2 regions of the Streptococcus sp. W151 genome follow, and region 1 is predicted to be linked to the other one. Evidence: predicted binding sites of a transcription regulator. Region 1 holds the regulator's gene; the other holds the start of a gene.
The links. Region 1 encodes CtsR, which represses protease genes until heat stress. Its sites were predicted from a motif close to TTGGTCAAAAAAGGTCAAANA; they were not measured.
Positions count from the first base shown of each region.

Region 2: the regulator CtsR is predicted to act here: its motif matches at 7,640-7,660, upstream of clpP (ATP-dependent Clp protease proteolytic subunit ClpP).

Region 1 is NZ_JBRKNT010000008.1:26,741-37,850, reverse strand. It holds gene ACVC7Q_RS09655 (Ig-like domain-containing protein) at 1-2,546, shown strand, start outside; gene ACVC7Q_RS09650 (alpha-L-fucosidase) at 2,653-6,363, shown strand; gene ACVC7Q_RS09645 (CtsR family transcriptional regulator) at 6,733-7,197, shown strand; gene ACVC7Q_RS09640 (ATP-dependent Clp protease ATP-binding subunit) at 7,198-9,627, shown strand; gene ACVC7Q_RS09635 (ECF transporter S component) at 9,637-10,125, shown strand; gene ACVC7Q_RS09630 (DUF4430 domain-containing protein) at 10,103-10,510, shown strand; gene ACVC7Q_RS09625 (hypothetical protein) at 10,675-11,110, shown strand, end outside.
Region 2 is NZ_JBRKNT010000001.1:26,177-37,286, reverse strand. It holds gene ACVC7Q_RS00170 (MFS transporter permease) at 1-686, opposite strand, end outside; gene ACVC7Q_RS00165 (Rgg family transcriptional regulator) at 896-1,762, opposite strand; gene ACVC7Q_RS00160 (ABC transporter ATP-binding protein) at 1,934-2,644, opposite strand; gene ACVC7Q_RS00155 (ABC transporter ATP-binding protein) at 2,644-3,408, opposite strand; gene ACVC7Q_RS00150 (branched-chain amino acid ABC transporter permease) at 3,408-4,355, opposite strand; gene ACVC7Q_RS00145 (branched-chain amino acid ABC transporter permease) at 4,359-5,228, opposite strand; gene ACVC7Q_RS00140 (ABC transporter substrate-binding protein) at 5,310-6,467, opposite strand; gene ACVC7Q_RS00135 (DUF2129 domain-containing protein) at 6,576-6,854, opposite strand; gene clpP (ATP-dependent Clp protease proteolytic subunit ClpP) at 6,976-7,566, opposite strand; gene upp (uracil phosphoribosyltransferase) at 7,696-8,325, opposite strand; gene mgtA (magnesium-translocating P-type ATPase) at 8,548-11,110, opposite strand, start outside.

The DNA.
Region 1 (11,110 bases):
TTGTCCTCTCCGGTCGTGTAGAAGGAACGGATCTTCCAACACATCTTCATATTCGTGTTTCTAGCACCACAGTCAAGGGAGCCAACGTAGCAGAACAATGGACAGGATCAGTCTTGCCACTCGCTTTTGCAAGCGATTCTAACGATGCAGATCCAGTTGCTAAGGTCAATGATAAGGTCATCTCCTTTACCGATGCTCCAGCTAACCGTTGGACCAACTGGGGCCGTGACAATGCGGAAGATTCTGTCGGTATCTTGTTTGGGGACTCTGGTATCTTGACCAAGCGTGCAGTGGACAACCTCCATGTTGGTTTCCACGAAGACCACGGTGTTGGGGCTCCAAGTGAATATGTGATTGAGTACTATACAGGGGAACAAATCCCAACTGTTCCAAGCAATCCAAATCGGGTCAAAGACGAAACAGACCATCCATTTAACAATCCAGCTAACTGGAAAGAGGTCAGCCACCTAACCGTTGAAGAACGAGTAGCAGCTGGTAAGATGAATCATTTCAATTTTGATAAAGTTGACACCTATGCCGTTCGGATCCGTATGAAGACACCAGAAGGTAAACGTGGAAGTTCTATTTCAGAAATTCAGATCTTTGCCAATAAGGTTGCAGCAGAAGAAAAGAGTCAGCTGACCATTCGTGTTAATGGCGATGTCTTGCCAGGTGTCAACCCAAGTGTGACAGATTACTACATCGATGCACATGATCGGGCTTATCCACAAGTGGAAGCGACAGCTAGCCGTCACGGTCTTGCAACGGTTGTGCCAAGCGTCCATGAAGGAGAGCCAATCCGCGTCATCCACAAAGCAGAAGATGGCACCATCTTACAAGAATACCGTCTCCATCTCACAAGTGATGCAGAAAAACTGAAACAATCTGCTCCAGTAGCAGTGGAAGCAGGTCGCCGTTTTGTGAAAGTCGGTCAAAATCTGGTTTTACCATCTACAGTAGGTGTCTTCTTCAAAGGAGATACAGGTTATGACCGCAAAGAACTGACCGTGGACTGGCAAGCTGTACCAGCTGATGCGCTTTCTCATGAAGGCAGCTTCACGCTAGAAGGAAAAGTCATTGGCTATGATCTGACGGCTCAGCTGACCGTCCGGGTGTCAGAAAAGACAGGAGAAATCCTCTCTGTGAACCGTGACTACAATGCAGAGGATACCAGAGCCTTTGCCAGTGAAACCAATGATCTCGATCCAAACCAAATCGACTATATCGATTACATCAACGATGGTGGCTACAACGAGTACTATCGTTGGACCAACTGGAAGAGAGAACCAGATCAAACAGAAGTGTTTGCCGGTCTCATCTTCAAGAAAAATGGTCAAGTAACAGAGCGTTTAGTCAATAAAGTAGCAGTCGACTTCTTTGCAGATCAGGAAACAGGTCTGCCAACGAAAACTGTTCTTGAACGCTATATTGGTCCAGACTTTGATGTTCCGGATGATTATGGCAATCTGAAGAATCTTCCGGATCATCCATTTAACCAGACTTCTAACTGGGAAGAAATACCTTATAGCTTGGATTATGACTTTGAGGCTGGCTACATCTCTAACCTCAGCTTCAATGAAACTAGAACCAAAGCCATCCGTTTAAGAATGGTTCGTGATGAAAATCTTAAAGGTATCGGAATCATTGAATTGAGCGCCTATGCCCCAACGGAAGAGGCTCAGGCGACAACAGACGTCACCATTCAAGTGAATGGCAAAGACCTAGAAGGATTTAACCCAGATGTGACAGATTATCATCTAGAGTATGAGGGAGAACGTCCAATCGTTTCAGCACTTGGCAAGAATGGCACAGCTGTTACCGTCGTGGATGCTAAAGGAGCCAACGCCCCTGTTCTTGTCAAGGTTATCTCAGAAGACGGCAAGCTCGAAAAAGTATATCAACTTTCTCTCTCCGCAAAAGCACCTACAGGTTCAGCCATTCCTGAAGAAGGAGTTAAGAATCTGGTCCATACCAAGCCAGAGTTGGTGATTGAGCCAGAAGAGATGGACTTTGAACGCCTAGAACGTCCAAATGTGGATCTTCCAAAAGGTGAGAAACGTGTGGTTCAAGAAGGTCAAAAAGGCCGCAAATTGCGCTTAGTGGAGGTCTCTCAAGAAAATGGTGTGGAAAGCCGGAAGGAACTGGATGCCTTTGTAGAGCTAGATCCAGTGGCAGAAATCACAGAGGTGGGCACGAAAGAAGTGCTTCCAGACACTCCACAACCAGAGCTGCAGCCACAGCCAGAACCACAACCGCTTCCGAGCCCCGAACGTCCTTATGTCTCAGAAAGACCAGAGCCAGCAGAAACTTCTAAGTCATCTGTTGGAGTGGAACCTGTCAGTCAGAAAGGAATCGTTTCAGAAGGGAAGGCAGTTGAGAAAATAGCTCAGGCGCCAGCAGTTTCGTCTGCTCCAGTTTCCGAAGGTACATTACCAAATACAGGATCAGAAGAAAGCGTCGCAAGCCTCGTTGCAGGTCTCCTAGCAGCAGGACTTGCCGGTGCTGTGCTGGATGATAAGAAAAAAAGAGCCGATAAGGCCAAGTAAAAAAACTGGATAAACCAGTAAACATACGGTGAAAAGTTCACAGGTAACAGAAAGAGGATGGGGGGAGTCTCCACCCTCTTTACCTGATGACATAAAGGAATGGAATATGGGAAAAAGATTATTTGATAAGAGAAATCGATTTGGCATTCGCAAACTCTCAGTAGGGGTTTGCTCTGTAGTCGTAGCGACTTGTTTTTTAGGAGTCACTACCAGTTATGCAGAGGAACAAGCTGAGAGGAGTAAGACTCGTGAAGAACGAGTCGACACAAGTGATGTCGAGCATCAAGGGGAGGAGGAAAAAACTGTGAAAGATCACCAAGAAGAATCAGAACAATCTTCACCCGCAACGAGTGAGAAAGAAAGCCGAGCAGTCAGCCAAGGGACAGAAGCAACCCAACCAGCCACTTCTCTAGATGAGGAGCCTGAGATTGCGGATTACGGACCGCTTCCAAGTAAGGCCCAAATGCAATACCACCGCGAAGAACTAGCAGCCTTCATTCACTTTGGGATGAATACCTACTACGATCGTGAGTGGGGAGATGGGCAAGAAGATCCTTATTATTTCTATCCAGAGCATCTGGATACCGATCAGTGGATCAAAACCCTGAAAAATGCTGGCTTCAAACGGACCATCATGGTCGTCAAGCACCACGATGGCTTCCTCTTGTACCCTTCTAAATACACCGACCATACCATTGCCAAAAGTGGTTGGAAGGAAGGAAAAGGCGATGTCCTAGCCGAAGTTTCTGCTTCTGCCAGCAAGTATGACATGGATATGGGGGTCTACCTCTCACCTTGGGATGCTCACAGCCCGCTCTACCATGTGGATACAGAGGACCAATACAACGAATACTATCTCAACCAGCTCAAAGAAATCCTTGAAGATCCAAAATATGGAAACAAGGGCAAGTTCGTAGAAGTCTGGATGGATGGAGCGCGTGGCGATGGGGCTCAAAAAGTCACCTATACCTTTGACAAGTGGTTTGATGCCATTCGTAAGGCCCAAGGAGATATTGCCATCTTCTCAGCTGAGCCCACCAATGTTCGTTGGATCGGAAATGAAAAGGGGGTTGCCGGAGATCCGGTTTGGCAAAAGGTCAATCCAGATAAGATCCGCAACAATCCATCCAACAGTTACCTCAATCACGGGGATCCAGAAGGGAAGCAATACTCAGTGGGAGAAGCGGATGTTTCTATTCGCTCCGGCTGGTTCTACCATGACAACCAAGAGCCTAAGTCCTTGCGCGAATTGATGGACATTTACTTCAAATCGGTCGGCCGTGGAACCCCGCTTTTGCTCAATATTCCACCCAATCAAGATGGGAAATTTGCGGATGCGGATGTGGCCCGTTTGAAAGAATTCCGCCAGACCTTGGATCAACTCTACAGTGTGGACTATGCGGCAGGAGCTTTGGTCGAAGCTGACTCGACACGACGCAATGCTCATTATTCAGCCATCCATTTGACAGATGGCGACGAAAAGACCAGTTGGGCACCAGCAGATGATGCCAAGACCGGCTCTTTTGTGCTCGATCTTGGAAAAGAGCAACACTTTGATGTGGTAGAGCTCAAGGAAACGATCGAGAAAGGGCAACGGATTTCCGGTTTTACCATCGATGTAGCGGTGAATGGGCAATGGGTTCCTTTTGGGGCTGGGTCAACCGTTGGATACCGCCGTTTGATTAAAGGCCAACCAGTTGATAGTCGCTACCTCCGGGTGTCCATCACCGATGCCCAAGCCACTCCAATCTTGAACGGCGTCTCTGTCTATAAGACGCCAGCTAGCATTGAAGAAACGGATGGCTATCCGCTTGGTTTGGCCTATCATTCTGACCGGACTGCTGACCGTGCCAATAGCCAATGGAATGAAGAGGGAGAAGGCGTTCGAGGCACCTCTATGTGGACCAAGGAAAAGGGAGCTTCGGTGACCTATCAGTTCGAAGGCACCAAGGCCTATGTGGTCGCAACCGTAGACCCTGGTCATGGGGAAATGGATGTCTATGTTGATGGCCAAAAACTAGCGACGGTTAATACCCAAAGTCCAACCCGCAAACGCAGCCAAAAGGTTTATGAAACACCGGATTTGAAAGCAGGAGCCCATACTTTGACCTTGGTCAATAGCAAGGGAAATGCGATCGCAACGGAAGGGATTTATTCCCTCAATAACCAAGAAAAGGGTCTCTTTGAGTTTGCTCAGCCAACCCTAGCTGTTAAGAAAGGCGACCCAGCGCAAGTCGTCGTCAAGAGAAAAGGTGGCTCTAAAGGAAGTGCCAGTCTTAAATTAATCACAGAACCAGGAACAGGGGTTCATGGCAAGGTTTATAAAGATACCAATATCACTCTCGAGTTTGCAGATGGAGAGACAGAAAAAACAGTCCAAGTCCCAACCCTTGATTTTGCAGGCAAGGCGACAGATGTCTATGACTTTAAGGTCAAATTGGTGCATCCGGATCAAGGAAGTCTGGTCGGCTTTATTCCAGAGCTGACAGTCCAAGTGATGAACGAGGACTTGCTTCCGGAAAATCGTAAAGATGTGGATGACCAAGATCCAAAACTGCACTACAGCCAAGGCTGGCATCATGAGACAGACAATCAAAACTTCTCAAATGGAACAGAATCCTGGTCGAGCTTTAACCAAGTGACCGATGAGGAAGGCAAGAAACACATTGACGTGACCATCACCTTTAAGGGAACTGGTGTGGAGGTTCGAGGAGTGGTTGATCCAAGCCATGGTCTCTACAGCGTCACCCTAGACGGAAAAGAAATCGCCTTTGAAGAAGGGCGGGGGCATGATTATGAGATCAAAGGCGATCATTACTTCAGTGGCTACGGAGATCAACGCAAACTCGACCAGAGTTTGGTCAATCTGCAAGGCCTAGCAAAAGGCTACCACCAGCTACGCTTGCATCTAGATCCAGCCCTCAATGATCCTCAGTCATCTAGAGCCATCCAGGTAGACCGGTTTGTCCTATCAGGAAAAGATAGTCAGTTGCTCAGTCAAGAAGAGCTACAACAGATTATCAAAGAAGGAGTAGAAAAGATCAAGGCTACTTCACTCGATCGCTTGAAAGCAGATCTCAAACCGACTATTCAACATCAATTGACGGAATTGACTCAGTTGTTGAATCAAGAGCGACCAGATTTGGTTGCTGCAGCGAATCAAGTGGAAGCCCTTGAAACCATCTTAGAAGATGCTCACAATTATGAATCGCTGACGCAGACACGCCCAGACGAAGGTGTTCGGGATTTGATTCTTGAAAAGCCAGAACTGCTCATAGAAGCGGAGGAGATTCCATTTGAGAGTCAAACGCGTGAAAATAAGGATTTGGCCAAGGGCGAAAGCAGGATCCTTCAGGCAGGAAAAGTCGGTCGTCGCTTAAAATTGATCGAGGTCCGGCAAGAAGGAGGTAAAGAAATTCGGACAGAAGTCGATGCCTTTGTCGAAGTGGAAGCCCAGGACCAGCTGACAGAAATCGGTACAAAGGAAGCAGAAGAAAATCCTTTGAAACCTGAGATACCGACTCCAAACACACTTGTAACTCCAAGTAAGGAGCAGCTAGAAGTTGCGACTCTTTCTCAAGCAGACGACAAAAAAGAAAAAGAAACTCCAGTGCTCCTACAAGCATCGACTCCGCCAGCAACTCCTAATTTGACGGCAGACCATCCAGTAGAAGAAAAGGTAGAAAGCCCTTCTCTTCAACCGGAAGGGAAACTACCTCAAACCGGTACGAAAGAAGGTGGTTTGTTCGCTTGGTTCGGCCTGCTTGGTCTAGGTTTCTTGGGTGGAGGTGAGAAATTTGCTCGTCGCAAAGAGTAGTTGATTCTTCTCATAAGAGGCTGGGACAAAAGTCCTAGCCTCTCAATTGTTTTTGGATTGTCAAGCAAGACGCAGTGGTTGAGTGGGCTCTACTACGCTGATTTCATCAGCTTTTACAGCCCTACTCAACTGTGCGGAGGTGGGATGACGAAATCGAATTCTAACGAATGACCGATTTCTGTCCCACTCTCTTTTATTTTGTCTTCTTAAGAGATTCCCATTTCCACAGAGTCTTTGCTTTATTTACAGCCATAAAAATTGTATAATAGTCAAATAAGGTCAATGATCAAAACGAACACTCCAAGGGCATCTTTATGCGCTGAAGAGTAGAGTATCTATCTAGAAGAAAACAAGTCAGAAAGGAGCATCATGGCAAGTAAGAACACATCTGATAGCATTGAAGCTTATATCAAGGCCTTGCTGGCTCAAGCTGGCATGGCAGAGCTCAAAAGAAGTGAGTTGGCAGATGTCTTTCAGGTCGTACCCAGTCAGATTAACTATGTTATTAAGACCCGCTTTACCGAGAGCCGAGGCTATATTGTAGAGAGCAAGCGCGGTGGTGGGGGCTATATCCGCATTGGCAAGGTCCAGTTTTCAGATCACCATCAGATGCTTCAAGACTTGGCAGCCAATATTGGAGAGACCATCAGCCAGCAGGTCTTCCATGATATCCTCCAGATGCTCCATGAAGAAAAATTATTGACAAAACGTGAGACTCAGCTGTTCTTTGCGACGACCTCCGATGAGGTTCTAGGTCGAGATGCTCTCATCATACGAGCAAATATGCTGAAAAAAATCATTCAACAAGTAGATAGAAAAGGAAATACCGACTAGATGAACTATTCAACAGCACTGTTAGAAAGTATAGAAGCGGCCCAAATACTAGCAGGCCACTACCAAGGGAATACCTTAGATACTTGGCATCTTTTGACGGCCATGGCCAATAATCCCTATAGCGTGGCAGGTTCTGTACTCAACGATTATCCTATGCAGATTGACGAATTTCAGGATGCAGCGGAGCATATTACAGGCCAGGCTTTTCAAAGCGACAATCGGTATGAAATCTTCCCATTTTCTTATCGGATGGAAGCGATGATGAAGCACGCAAAGGAGATTGCCCAGGTCCTTCATGCCAAGACCTTGGGAACAGAGCATGTGCTCCTCTCTCTTCTAGCGGACCGTGGGACTTTGGCTAGCCAAGTCATGGAGTTTGCAGGTTTTGCCTTTACGGAGCAAGACAAGGGTGTTCCCATTGCTTCCCTTCGCAAGAATTTAGAAGACAAGGCAGGCTGGGACAAGAATGATATCAAAGCTATCCGGAATCTTTATCGGGCTCAAAACCCTAACCGCCAAACCATGGGGAATATGATGGGCATGCCCCCAAGTACAAGTGGAGGTCTTGAAGACTATACCCGTGATTTGACAGAAATGGCGCGTGCAGGTCAGCTCGAGCCTGTGATCGGCCGGGATGCAGAGATTTCACGCATGATCCAAATCCTCAGCCGCAAGACCAAGAACAATCCTGTCTTGGTGGGAGAAGCTGGGGTCGGAAAGACTGCTCTTGCATTAGGTCTGGCCCAGCGGGTCGCTAGTGGCAATGTTCCAGCTGAAATCGCGCAAATGCGTGTCCTGGAATTGGATCTCATGAATGTGGTGGCAGGGACGCGCTTCCGTGGGGACTTTGAAGAGCGGATGAACAATATTATCCAGGATATCGAAGAAGACGGTCACGTGATCCTCTTTATCGATGAACTGCATACCATTATGGGGTCAGGATCGGGCATTGATTCGACCTTAGACGCAGCCAATATTCTAAAACCAGCCCTGGCACGAGGGACCTTGCGCACAGTTGGGGCTACGACTCAAGATGAGTACCAAAAGCATATCGAAAAAGACGCGGCTCTCTCTCGTCGTTTTGCGAAAGTCACTATTGAAGAGCCAAGTGTTGCAGATAGCATCCAAATTCTCCAAGGCTTGAAAGAAACCTACCAGGACCACCATCATGTGACCATTACCGATGAAGCGATCGAAACAGCTGTCAAATATGCCTACCGCTATTTAACCAGCCGTCAATTGCCAGATTCAGCCATTGATCTCTTGGATGAAGCGGCAGCTACCGTACAAAACCGCGAGTCAAACGGCCAGGTAAAAGAAGAGTTGACCGCATTGGACCGGGCTTTGATGGATGGCAAGTGGAAGAAAGCAGCCCAGCTCTTACAAGTAGAGGCTGCTCCCATTGTCTACAAAAAAGAGGTCACTGACCAAGATGTTTTGGTGACCTTGAGCCAATTATCGGGTATTCCAACTCAAAAACTGACCCAAACTGATGCCAAGAAGTACCTAAACTTAGAAACAGAATTGCATAAGCGCGTGATTGGTCAAGACCAAGCGGTATCTAGTATCAGCCGGGCCATTCGTCGCAATCAATCGGGTATCCGTAGCAATAAACGTCCGATCGGATCGTTCATGTTCCTAGGGCCTACCGGTGTCGGAAAAACGGAGCTAGCCAAAGCTTTGGCAGAAGTTCTGTTTGATGATGAATCGGCCCTCATCCGTTTTGATATGAGTGAGTACATGGAAAAATTTGCGGCTAGCCGCCTCAACGGTGCCCCTCCAGGCTATGTGGGCTACGAAGAAGGGGGCGAGTTGACCGAGAAAGTCCGCAACAAACCTTATTCTGTCCTCTTATTTGATGAGGTAGAAAAAGCCCACCCCGACATTTTCAATGTCCTCTTGCAGGTCTTGGATGATGGGGTCTTAACCGATAGCAAAGGCCGGAAGATCGACTTCTCTAATACCATTATCATCATGACCTCAAACCTGGGAGCAACAGCCCTTCGAGATGATAAGACAGTTGGTTTTGGTGCCAAAGATATCCGCTTTGACCAGGCCAATATGGAAAAACGCATGTTTGAAGAGTTGAAGAAGACCTATCGTCCAGAGTTTATCAACCGGATTGATGAAAAGGTGGTCTTCCATAGTCTCTCAAGCGAGGACATGCAACAGGTGGTGAAAGTCATGGTCAAACCGCTCATTACAACCTTGGCCGAACAAGGCATGATCCTCAAATTCCAGCCTTCAGCGCTCAAGTTGCTAGCAACCAAAGGCTACGATCCAGAAATGGGAGCTCGGCCACTCCGTCGCGTTTTGCAGACCGAAGTGGAAGATCGACTAGCAGAGCTATTGCTGAAAGGCCAAGTCCAAGAAGGGCAAACCATCAAGGTTGGAACAACAGCTGGAACGATCAAGTTCGAGATTGTCTAGGAGGACGTCATGACGCTTCAGCGATTAACCCGTATTTCGCTTTTGGCGGCACTTTGTGTCGCCCTACGTCAGGCTTTTGCACCCTTTCCCAATGTCCAACCTATTTCTGCCATCTTCTTTCTCTTGGTGATATTTGAAGGGTATAGCTTTGCTTTTCTTGTTATGATGATCACCATGTTTGTCTCCGCCTTTTTCCTGGGGATGAGCCTGATTGTGTTCTTTCAGATTGTCGCCTTTGGCTGCTTGATGCTTCTTTGGCATATCAGTTACAAGTGGTTGCCCTTTATCCTTCAGATCCTTTTTGTGGGGCTACTGTCCTTTGCTTATGGGGTCTTGATCGATAGTGTTTATGCCTTGATTTACCATATTCCTTGGTGGACCTATGCTTTGGTCAATGGTTTTAGTTTTAACCTGGCCCATGCTTTATCAACGATCGCTTTTTATCCCATTATCTATCATATCTTTAGGAGATTTTATGTTGAAAAAAACCATTTCTAGCCTGACGACCTTACTTGCAGCCCTTCTTTTAGTGAGTTGCACTCCGTCTCATAGCACAAACAATCAACCAACAGCTTCTAGCACAGAAGTTACCAAGAAAAACGAAATTTCGATTACAGTAAGTGTAACGCCAGAAGGTCAAGAAGCGCAATCGAAAACCTTGAAAGTAGCAGAAGAGAGCAATCTTATGAAAGTGCTCAAAGCCAACTACAAGATTGAAGAAAAAAATGGCATGATCACCTCGATTGACGGTCACAGTCAAGACGAAGCCAAAGGCCTTTACTGGATGTACAAGATCAATGGCGAAATGGCTCCTAAAGGAGCGGCAGAAACTACTGTCAAAAAAGGGGACAAGATCGAATTCTATCAAGAAGTGTACAAATAATGAGTAGCTGGACAGTGTGTCCGGCTCTTTTTGTGATAGTATAGGAACTTACCTAAAACTTCTTTCAAATTAGAAAAATATTTGAGAAACTATTGACAGCCTCATATAACAGTGTTACAATAGCGTTACAAAATATTACAAATGTTACAAAAAGAGGTTCGGTTATGAAAAACAAAAAAATCATTTCCCTAGCAGCGCTAGCTCTTACAGCTAGTCTTTTCCTAGGAGCTTGTGGCGGGAATAAAGAAGAAAAGGCAACAGAAGCAAGCAGTTCAAAGACCAGTCAAGTCAAACAAACCAGCTCTTCTTCCAAGAAAAAAGTGATCACTAGCAAGGATCCGATTGCATCTTCGTCATCTGATAGCAAATCAGAAGAAAGTCACACCGTTGGTAGTAAAAATACCCAAGCTGCAGCTAGTCAAACACCTGCTCCAGCTAAAGCAGCGACTCCAGCAGCGCCAGTAACAAAAGAAACAAAAGAAGTGACCGCTCCAGCAACACCAGCTAAAGAAAAATTGCCAAGTCTAGAAGAAGGTCATGCTCATGCTAAGAAGCAAGCATCTGCTACGGAGAATGCCCAATACAAGGGAGTCTATTCCG
Region 2 (11,110 bases), on a different contig from region 1:
CGTACTTTCTCTTGATATTTAAATATACTTTTACTATTTTTGTAAAGGTTCTTAATTTGTGAGATAAACCCATTTTCTGGTGAATAATTAACTTCTGGATGTGTCAATTGTCTTTGAATTTTAAGCAACACCATCGATGATAATAAGAAACTTATAGCATTTATTGTAGCTAAAAAGAAGAAATTATTATGAGAAATCGTTAGTAACCAAACTCCCAAAGTTTGACCAGAAATCAAAGTTATTTGACTAATTACTTGATCAAAAGAGTACGCTTCCATCAGCTCTTCTTCGGGAATGTGAGACTGAAACATAGGTAATACTAGTCCTCTTCTGTACTCTGCAATACAATCTGATAGGATATTAATGAAACATACAATTGAGAAAACTAGCCATGAATTTTCTTTCGATAAGAACGCAACCATAATAAATAATACTGCTTGTATATATCCTAATAATAGCAACCACAATTTCTTATTCTTTGTTTTGTCAGCCTGCATTGCAATAAGAAGAGCAAAAATCGTTGGAATATATTGTATAAAACTCGCTACACCAACTGCCAATTTACTATTCGCCATACTTGCTGCAAAAACTACAAAAACAAGATTATAAATAGTTGATCCTAAATCATCAAAGAAACTAGACAACACCAGATTCCTAAAAAAAATATTTCTAAAAAAAACTTTCATCTGCAATACCTTCCTAGTAGATACTTAATAGACATGACTTAAATTCTAATCTAAATATTTATTATTAGAATTATTTTATTCTTCTATATGAATTAACAAAATATCGAAGAATTTAATTGTTATATCTAAATATAGTTTACTACTAAATTTTAAATATTTAACAGAGTTTCAAATATGAAATATCCTATCTCATACATCTAATCTTTTGACTAATTTATATGTATCCCAAACTGGTCTAATTTTACCTCTAAAATATTAATCAGTTGACTATCACCAACAACTCGAAGAGACTCTATAAATTGTTTAATTTCCTTTTTAGAATTTTTTGACTTTAAATAACCATTTACTAATTTTAAAAATTTTAACAACATGATTTCTAGCATATCATATGGGAAAAGAAGCTTTTCTAGCTCGAGTATAAACAATGGAACTTGAGTATCAATTTTTCTTAAAATTAATTCGCCAATTAAATTTATGTACGTTAACTTTAAAGAACTTAAATTGTGTTTAAGAAAATTATAATCTTTAGTCCTTTCCGCAAGCTGATCTCCAAAAAATAATAGATCTTCATCTGAAATTAAAGTCATTGTATTTCCAAATACATATAATTCAAACCATGTCCAAGATTCAATTGAAAATAGATAATCTACCAATACTTTTCTATCTTCTATATTTATTTCATAGTTTTGATCTAATGAATGTATCGCATTTTCAATAATGAATGACTGAATTCTTTGATATCGATCCGTCTCTTCACTCTGTAATACTTCGGTTAATAGATACTCTAATCCTTTAATATCCTGTTTCAAAAATAAACTGGATATCTTCTTACCTAAAATAATATCTTTAGGTAATTCATAATTATTTAATTTATGGCCAAACTCTTCAAAAGTCATGTGGATTGATTCTATCGCTATTAATAATTTATCAGCACTTAACATCGTTTGCCCATTTTCAAATTTAGACAATTGTGCTATGCTTAATCCTTTTCTAGCAACATCCTTTTGTTTTAAGCCTCTGGCAATTCTTAGTTCCTTATATAATTCACCCAATTGAATTTTTCGATCTATATGCATAACTTATAATCCATTTCAGTCATTAGTAATTACGTTTATTTTACCAAATTAATAAAGGAAATTATATATTTTAAACTATTTTACTAAGAAAAAATCTCAGCCAGTAAAAATGAAAAAAGAAAGGTCTTCAGGACCTTTCTTTTGAACTTATTCAAACAAACTTTAGAAATCTTATCCACCAAGGTAAGCCTTGCGGACTTCTTCTGAGGCTAAGAGTTCTTTTCCTGTTCCGGAAAGAACGACTTTCCCTGTTTCCAAAACATAACCGCGGTCTGCGATGGCGAGGGCCTTGTTGGCATTTTGCTCAATCAAGAGAACGGTTGTTCCTTGTTTTTGGATATCTTGGATGATATCAAAGATTTCTTGGATAAAGATTGGAGCCAATCCCATAGAAGGTTCATCCAAAAGCAAGAGTTTTGGCGTCGACATGAGGGCACGACCCATTGCGAGCATTTGTTGTTCCCCACCTGATAGGGTCGCTGCATCTTGGTTCTTCCGTTCTTCCAAACGTGGGAAACGAGAGAAGACTTTCTTCAAGTTGGCTTGATTTTCTTCTCGATCTTTCTTCAAGAAAGCTCCCATTTCCAAGTTTTCCATAACGGTTAAGCCTGGAAAGACGTGGCGGCCTTCTGGAACCTGAGAGAGTCCTGCTGCTACAATCTTTTGAGCCGGAACCTTTTGAATCTCCTGACCCAAGAACTCAATTTTCCCAGCACTTGGACGCACCAAACCTGAAATGGTACGAAGAATAGAGGTTTTCCCAGCACCGTTAGCACCGATAAGAGAAACAACTTCCCCTTCATTTACCTCGAAACTGACATCACGGACAGCCTGGATCATGCCATAGTGTACAGAAAGGTTTTCAACTTTTAACATAGACATTAGGCTTCACCTCCTAGATATGCTTCGATTACGCGTTTGTTGGTCTTGATTTCATCTGGCGTACCATGGGCAATCAAGCGACCATATTCCAATACATAAATCCGTTCGGTTACTTTCATGACCAAGCTCATATCGTGTTCGATCAGCATGATCGTAATATTGAATTCTTTTTGAATGCGACGGATCAGTTGGGTTAATTCTGCGGTTTCTTGAGGGTTCATCCCTGCAGCAGGCTCATCCAAGAAGAGAATCTTTGGCTCTGTAGCAAGGGCACGAACGATCTCTAAGTGACGTTGTTGTCCATAAGCTAAGTTCTTAGCCAAGGTATCTGTTTCTTTTTCTAAACCAAATATCGCTAACAATTCAAGGGCCTTTGCTTTTAAGGCTTCTTCATTTTTGTAATATCTTGGCAAACGGAAAAGACTAGCAAAGACATGTGGTTTGTGGTGATTGGCAAAGGCAATCAAGACATTGTCCAAAACGCTTAAATCTTTAAAGAGACGGATATTTTGGAAGGTCCGTCCTAGACCACCTGCAGCGATTTTATAAGGTGCTTTACCATTTAGTAGCTGGCCATCTAAGGTAATAGTCCCTTCACTTGGTTCATATACCCCTGTTAGGAGGTTGAAGAGGGTTGTTTTACCGGCACCGTTGGGTCCTATCAAACCAACCAATTCCCCTTCATTGAGTTCCATGGTCACATCCCCAACGGCTGTCAAACCACCAAAGTTTTTTGTTAAATTTTTTACTTCAAGAAGTGCCATTAGTTAGCCTCCTTTTTTGAGAGTAGTTTTTTCAAGCTGAATTCCCATGTTCCAAGAAGACCACCTGGACGGAAGATCATTACGAGAATCAAAGCCAATGAGTAAATGATCATACGGATGCTTGAGAAGTCTTGAAGCACCATGTTCAAGATCCCCAAGACGATAGCTGCTACAACTGTTCCTGACATTGATCCCAAACCACCGAAAACGACAATGATCAAGACATTAATGGTATTGGTGAAAGAGTAATCTTTAGGAACAACAGAACCGATAAAGCCGGCTTGAAGAGATCCAGCAATCGCCGCTGTGATCGCACCAAATACAAAAGCAATGACTTTAACTTTGGTCGTATTGATCCCAACAGATTCTGCTGCGATTTCATCTTCCCGAACAGAAAGGGTAGAACGCCCAATTGGACTGCGTAAGAAGTTAATCGTAAAGATCGTTGTGATCACGACAATGAGGTAAACCAATTGCCAGGTTGTAAAGGCTGGCAAACCAAGGATCCCAGCGGCACCATTTGTTAGGGTACCACCATTGACGATCAAGATCCGGATAATTTCAGAAACCCCAAGTGTTGCAATTGCGAGGTAGTCCCCTTTCAAACGAAGGGTTGGAACCCCAACGATCAAGGCAACGAGACCTGCAATCAAAGCCCCTAAAACCATCGCACCAAAGAAGGCACCGTAGGTTGGTGATTTGGAACCGAGAATGGCTGCAGAGTAGGCACCAATGGCCATAAATCCGGCATGTCCGAGTGAGAATTGACCTGAGAAACCAACAATGAGGTTCAAGCCAACTGCAAGGATAATGTTAATCCCGATTTGTTCCAAAATTTGGATATAGAAGAGGTTGAGCACGCCCGCTGCAACCAAGACTTGGATCAAGGCAAAACCTGCGACCAAAAGACCAAGCCAGACTAAATTCACTTTTAAATTTTGTTTCATGGCTTACACCTTCTCTTTCACATTTTTACCGAGGATACCTGCTGGACGGATGAGCAAGATCACAATCAAGATGGCATACACAATGGCATCACGGAAGTCTGAAAGACCAATCGCTGTAGCGAAGGTTTCCAACAAACCGATAACAAATCCACCTAAGGCCGCACCTGGAATGATTCCGATTCCTCCAAGGACGGCTGCGACAAAGGCTTTGATCCCTGGTGTCATCCCCATCAAAGGTTCAATCGAGTTGTAGTACAAACCGATCAATACCCCACCAGCACCTGCCAAGGCTGATCCCAAAGCAAAGGTAAAGCTGATGGTCCGATTTACGTTAATCCCCATCAATTGAGCCGCATCACTATCGACAGATACAGCCCGCATGGCTTTCCCCATCTTTGTCTTTTGGATAATAAATTGAAGAGCGACCATCAAGAAAACAGACACTCCCAAGATCATCAACTGAATGTTGGAGATGGAAATCGGACCGAAGTTGTAACGAACCGTGTGAATAACTTGAGGGAAGGAACGGGTATTGGCACCTACAAAGAAGACCATCCCATATTCGAGCAAGAAGGAGACACCGATGGCTGTGATCAAGGCAGCAATCCGAGTCGAATGACGAAGCGGACGATAAGCCAGGTATTCAATCACAACCCCTAAAATAGCTGTCCCAACCATGGCTAGAAGCAAGGCTACAAAGAAGTTTACTTTCCATGAGTTCAATAAGAAATACCCCATAAAGGCACCTACCATGTAGATATCCCCATGGGCAAAGTTGATCAATTTGATAATTCCATACACCATGGTATAACCAAGGGCCAAGAGTGCGTAGACACTTCCCAAGATTAGACCGTTCACTAATTGCTGGAGCATTTGAACCATCCTTTCTAACAATAAAGAGCGAGGCCAGGAATTTTTATTCTCCCAGCCTCTTGTACAAACAACAAATGATAATTATGGTTTAACAGACTCAACAGATTTGACTTTACCATCTTTCAAGCCAATCATAAGAGCTGATTTAACCGGGTTGTGGTTCTTGTCGATGGACATTGTACCAGTCACACCTTCCAAGTCTTTCAACTTCGCAAGGTTGTCTTTCAATTCGACAGAGTCCTTAGCACCTTTAGATGCTTCTGCAACCATGTAAACTGAGTCATAAGCCAAAGCTGCGAACATTGAAGGTTCTTCATTGTATTTCGCTTTGTATGCTTCTACGAATTTCTTAGCTTTATCAGTCATTTCACCTTCAGTAGAGAATCCAGCTACGTAGTAGATATCTGTAGCTGCAGCAGGTGTTGCTTGTTCAACGAACTTCGCATCGCTAAATCCATCACCACCAATGATTGGTTGTTTGATTCCCATACCACGCGCTTGGTTTACGATCTTACCAGTTTCAGTGTAGTAACCTGGAAGAACAATCGCATCGAAGTCTTTATCTTTGATTTTTGTAAGAGCAGCTTGGAAGTCTGTATCCTTAGATTGGAACGTTTCTGTCGCTACGATTTCACCTTTATAAGATTTCTTGAAGGCTTCAGCAATCCCTTTAGCATAGTCAGATGAGTTATCGTAGTAAAGAACGACTTTCTTCGCTTTCAAGTTATCAGTTGTATATTTTGAAATGATTTTTCCTTGGAAGCTATCGATGAAGGTTGCACGGAAAAGGTAATCTTGACCTTTTGTCAAATCATCTTGAGTTGCAGATGGTGTTACCAATGGAACACCTGCTTTACCAGCATTGGCAACGGCTGCTGCAGTAGCACCAGAAGTTGCAGGTCCTACAAGAGCGTTCACTTTTGATTGAGTGACAAGGTTTGTAGTGACTGTAGCTGCTTCAGCTGTTTCAGATTTGTTATCTTTGTCTGTGACAACGATCTTCTTACCGTCGGCTCCACCCTTAGCGTTGATTTCATCAACAGCCAATTGAGCACCTTTTTGTTCAGCACTACCGTAGGCTGCTACTTCACCAGTTTTTTCAAAGTTAAAACCGACTTTTAGTTCTTTACCGATTTCGTTACCAGTGGTGTTTGAACCTGAAGTAGAAACTTCACCACAAGCCGCAAGAAGAGCGACACTTGCAATGGTTAAAAATGAAAGAGCAAATTTTTTCTTCATTTGTAATGATCTCCTTAAATGAATCTTAAAATAAATACATTAAGAATATACCGAATTATCTGACAATTGTCAATAAAAAAAACGCAATCCATCAAATGATTGCGTTTTCTATCCTTCTGTGACCACGGATGGGGCCTCCAATCGCTGCAAACTCCCCACAAAATCCGTATCTAAATCTTTGAGATGGCAAGGCAAGACCTTTTTGACATAACGTTCTTTCTTTAAGTCTTCCATGACTTGATCGGCCTTGTCACTGTCCACATACAATTGGACATAGCGGCATTTCTTAGAATGGTACAAGACATCTCCGACAGATTGTAATTTTTTCCCATCTCGATTGTAATACAACTTGACAATCAAGCCTGTTCTTTCTTGTTTCTCAAACATGGTCAATCCCTTTCTAGTTCTGTTACTAGTATATCAAATTTCAAGAAAAAGAACTACTATTTTATGAGAGCAAAAAAGACTAGACAGTGCCTAGCCTCGTTGGACCATTCCAGAGGATGGTTTAGCCCAAATTATTGTTGGCCATGATTTCATCAATAAAGCCATATTCAAGAGTTTCTTGCGCGCTCATCCAATTGTCACGTTCAGCATCTGCATGCACTTTTTCAATGGATTGACCTGAATTTTCCGCAAGGATTTTTTCCAAGTTATTCCGTGTTTTGAGCAAGTGTTCTGCTGCAATTGCCATATCCGTTTGTTGGGTACCGCCACCAGTACCACCCATTGGTTGGTGAATCATGTACTCTGCATTTGGCAACATGAAGCGTTTGCCCTTCGCACCGCTTGAAGCAATGACAGTCCCCATAGAAGCTGCCATCCCCATGACAATGGTTTGGACATCTGACTTGATAAAGTTCATGGTATCTACGATGGCGAGACCTGCAGAGACAGAACCCCCTGGTGTATTGATATACATATAGATATCTTTTGTATTATCTTGGGCATCCAAGAAGAGCAATTGAGCGATAATGGAGTTAGCCATTTGGTCCTCAACTGGTCCTGTTACCATGATAATTCGATCTTTCAACAGACGGGAATAAATATCGTAAGAACGCTCTCCGCGACTGGTTTGTTCAATAACTACTGGAATCATCTATTCTTCTCCTTTAGTATCCATTCATTCTCACGATTCGTGAGGTTCAAAGTATATGTGCTATTATAAACCAATGGTCAAAAAAGGTCAAATTTAAAGCACCTTTTGGACGAATCCTGAATGGTTTCTTTATTTGGTACCGAATAAACGGTCACCCGCATCCCCAAGACCAGGAACGATGTAACCATGTTCATTCAAATGATCATCGAGGGCTGCAGAAAAGATGTCGACATCCGGATGCGCTTCTTGAAGAGCTTTTACCCCTTCTGGTGCTGCTACTAAGCAGACAAACTTGATATGGCTAGCACCACGTTTTTTCAAAGAATCAATGGCTAGAATAGCAGATCCACCCGTTGCAAGCATCGGGTCTACTAAAAAGATGCGACGTTGATCAATATCTTCTGGTAATTTCACCAAGTATTCAACGGGTTTCAGGGTTTCTTCATCACGATACATCCCGATATGGCCAACCTTGGCTGCTGGCACCAAACTCAAGAGACCATCAACCATCCCAATCCCTGCACGAAGAATGGGAACAATGGCCAATTTTTTCCCTGCGATTTGCTTTTGAACGGTTTTGGTAATAGGAGTTTCAATTTCAACGTCCTCAAGAGGCAATTCACGCAAAACTTCATAGCCCATCAACATAGCAATCTCATCTACCAATTCACGAAAGGCCTTTGTAGAGGTATCTGTACGACGGAGAATAGACAATTTGTGTTGAATGAGTGGATGTGTAATAACTTCTAATTTTCCCATTTTTGAGATCCTTCTTTCTAAGCTGCTATCTTTTAAAAAGGAGCTTGGATTGAGGAAGAGTCAAACTTTCCCTCTTTCTGTTACTCCTTTTTTGATACGCGCAACACGTGGAAATCTTCATTTCCAACTTTATATTCGTCTTATTATACCAAATTTCACCAAAAAAAGAGAGCCCTTACACTTAATTTTTTAAAGTTCGGACTCACTCTTTCTATGGAAAAATCACAACCATTCCTTGTATTTCTTAATATAGATACGTTTGACAACCGTCACACTCAGCATATAGAGGACGATAATAGCAAACAATAGAACAAAGTACAATCCATTTAGTTGGCTCAACTTCAAGATAGGGGCCAAAGGACTATATGGAAGGGAGGTCACAAAGATGGCTGCTGCTAGGGTCGTCACCACAACTGAGAAGGCTGGACGACTTTGGATAAATGGCAATTTTGGTGAGCGCAACATATGAATAACCATAGTTTGCGACCACATGGATTCGATAAACCATCCGGTTTGGAAAACCATGATAAAGGCTGCTGCATCTGCTACTCCATGGTTGTAGCCATGACCTAAAATCATTGGGACAACAAGGAAGTAAAGAAGCATGTAGGTAATAATATCAAATACGGATGAAATTGGACCGATCCAGGCCATGAAGCGCATAATAGAATTGGCTTCCCAGATACGAGGTTTCTTGAGGAAATCCTTGTCGACATTGTCAAAAGGAAGGGCGATACAAGAAAGATCATAGATGAGATTGAGCACAATCAAATGAACGGGAGCCATTGGAAGGAAAGGCAAAAAGATGCTGGCAAAGAGAAGAGAAAAGATATTCCCGAAGTTAGAAGAGACCGTCATCTTGATGTACTTAGTCATATTGGCATAGACCTTGCGGCCTTCGACCAAACCTTTTTCAAGGACCATCAAGTCTTTATCCAGCAGGATGACATCTGCCGTTTCTTTTGCAATATCAACAGCAGTATCCACAGAGATCCCAACGTCTGAGACCTTCATAGATGGAGCATCGTTAATCCCATCTCCCATGTACCCCACCTTGTGGCCATTGTTCTTGAGGCAGAGGATGATACGCGCTTTTTGATCGGGCGATAATTTGGCAAAGACTGTTGTTGTTTCCACAACTTGCGCTAACTCTTGGTCTGTCATCGTATCGATTTCGCTTCCCAAAAGAATCCGCTCGACATCTAGTCCTACTTTTTCACAGACAGCTTGGGTGACCTTTTCATTGTCGCCAGTTAAGATCTTAGTGGTGACCCCATATTCTGCAAGAGCTTTGATCGCTGGAGCTGCAGAAGGTTTTGGTGGATCAAGAAAGGCCAGGTAACCGGTTAGGATCATGTCTCCTTCATCTTCAACACTAAAGATTTCATTTTCGTCCAAGTCGGTTTTGTAGCTGACGCCCAAAACACGAAGACCTTGTTCATTTAATTGAGCAACTTCAGCGAGAACCTCTTGACGCACTTCATCTGTCAGGCGTTTAATCTCCCCCTTGTATTCAACATAAGTCGATACAGAAAGCATTTCTTCCAAGGCACCCTTGGTCACCATGCTGACCACACCGTCTTCGTCTTTGACAATGACACTCATGCGACGGCGTTCAAAATCAAAGGGCAATTCATCTATTTTATGGAAGGTTTGATCTAGATCGCGGACGATTTCATGTTTTTTGGCTTCTTTATGGGTTCGATTGATAATCGCCCGGTCCATCAAATTTTTTAGCCCAGTTTGGAAATAGGAATTCAAGTAAGCCCGGCGAAGGACTGATAGATCCAAATCGCCATGGATATCAAGCGGATACTCCAAAACGATTTCATCTTGGGTCAAGGTTCCTGTCTTATCTGTACACAAAATATCGATAGCCCCAAGGTCTTGGATCGCATTGAGTTTTTTGATGACAACTTTTTCCTTGGCCATGATGATGGAGCCTTTGGCAAGACTCGCTGTAATAATCATCGGCAACATTTCAGGAGTCAAACCAACCCCAACGCTGAGGGCAAAGACACCTGCTTCTAACCAGTCACCATCTGTGAGGCCATTGATCACAAAGACAACGGGCACCATGACTAACATGAGCCGAATCAAGAGCCAAGAAATGGTGTTCATTTCTCTCTCAAATGAGGTTGGTTCGTCATAGGTGTTGATGGTTTGCTCAATGGCGCCCATCATGGTTTCATCCCCCACGACCAAGACTAAGGCGGTCGCCCGTCCGGAGATGACATTGGTTCCCATGAAGGCCAAACTTTCACTCTCCAAGAGACTATCTAGATTTTGACTGTCGGCTTTTCTGAGACAAACCTTTTCAACAGCATCACTTTCCCCTGTGAGGCCAGATTGTTGGACAAAAAAGTCACGGGAATCAATCAAGACCACATCTGCTGGGATCATATCGCCGGCACTCAGTTTGATCACATCTCCGACAACGATTTCATCGATCGGAATTTCTTGTTCGGATCCATCACGCAGAACGGTCGCTGTATTGACAATCATACGTGATAAGTTGCTGGCAGCTTTGTCGCTCCGCAATTCTTGAATGAAGCGAATTCCACCAGAAATCAAGACCAAGGTCACAATGATAATTGAAGTCGTTGGGTCTTGCTCACCTGGTTTTGCTAGCCAGACATTGGTGATGAAAGAAACCAGAGCGATGACCAACAAAATCACTGTAAAGGGGTTGATAATTGATTCGTAGATCTTTTTGAGGATGGATTCTTCTTGGCCCTTGGTGATGATATTATCACCATAGGTATCACGGTTTTCTTCTACTTGC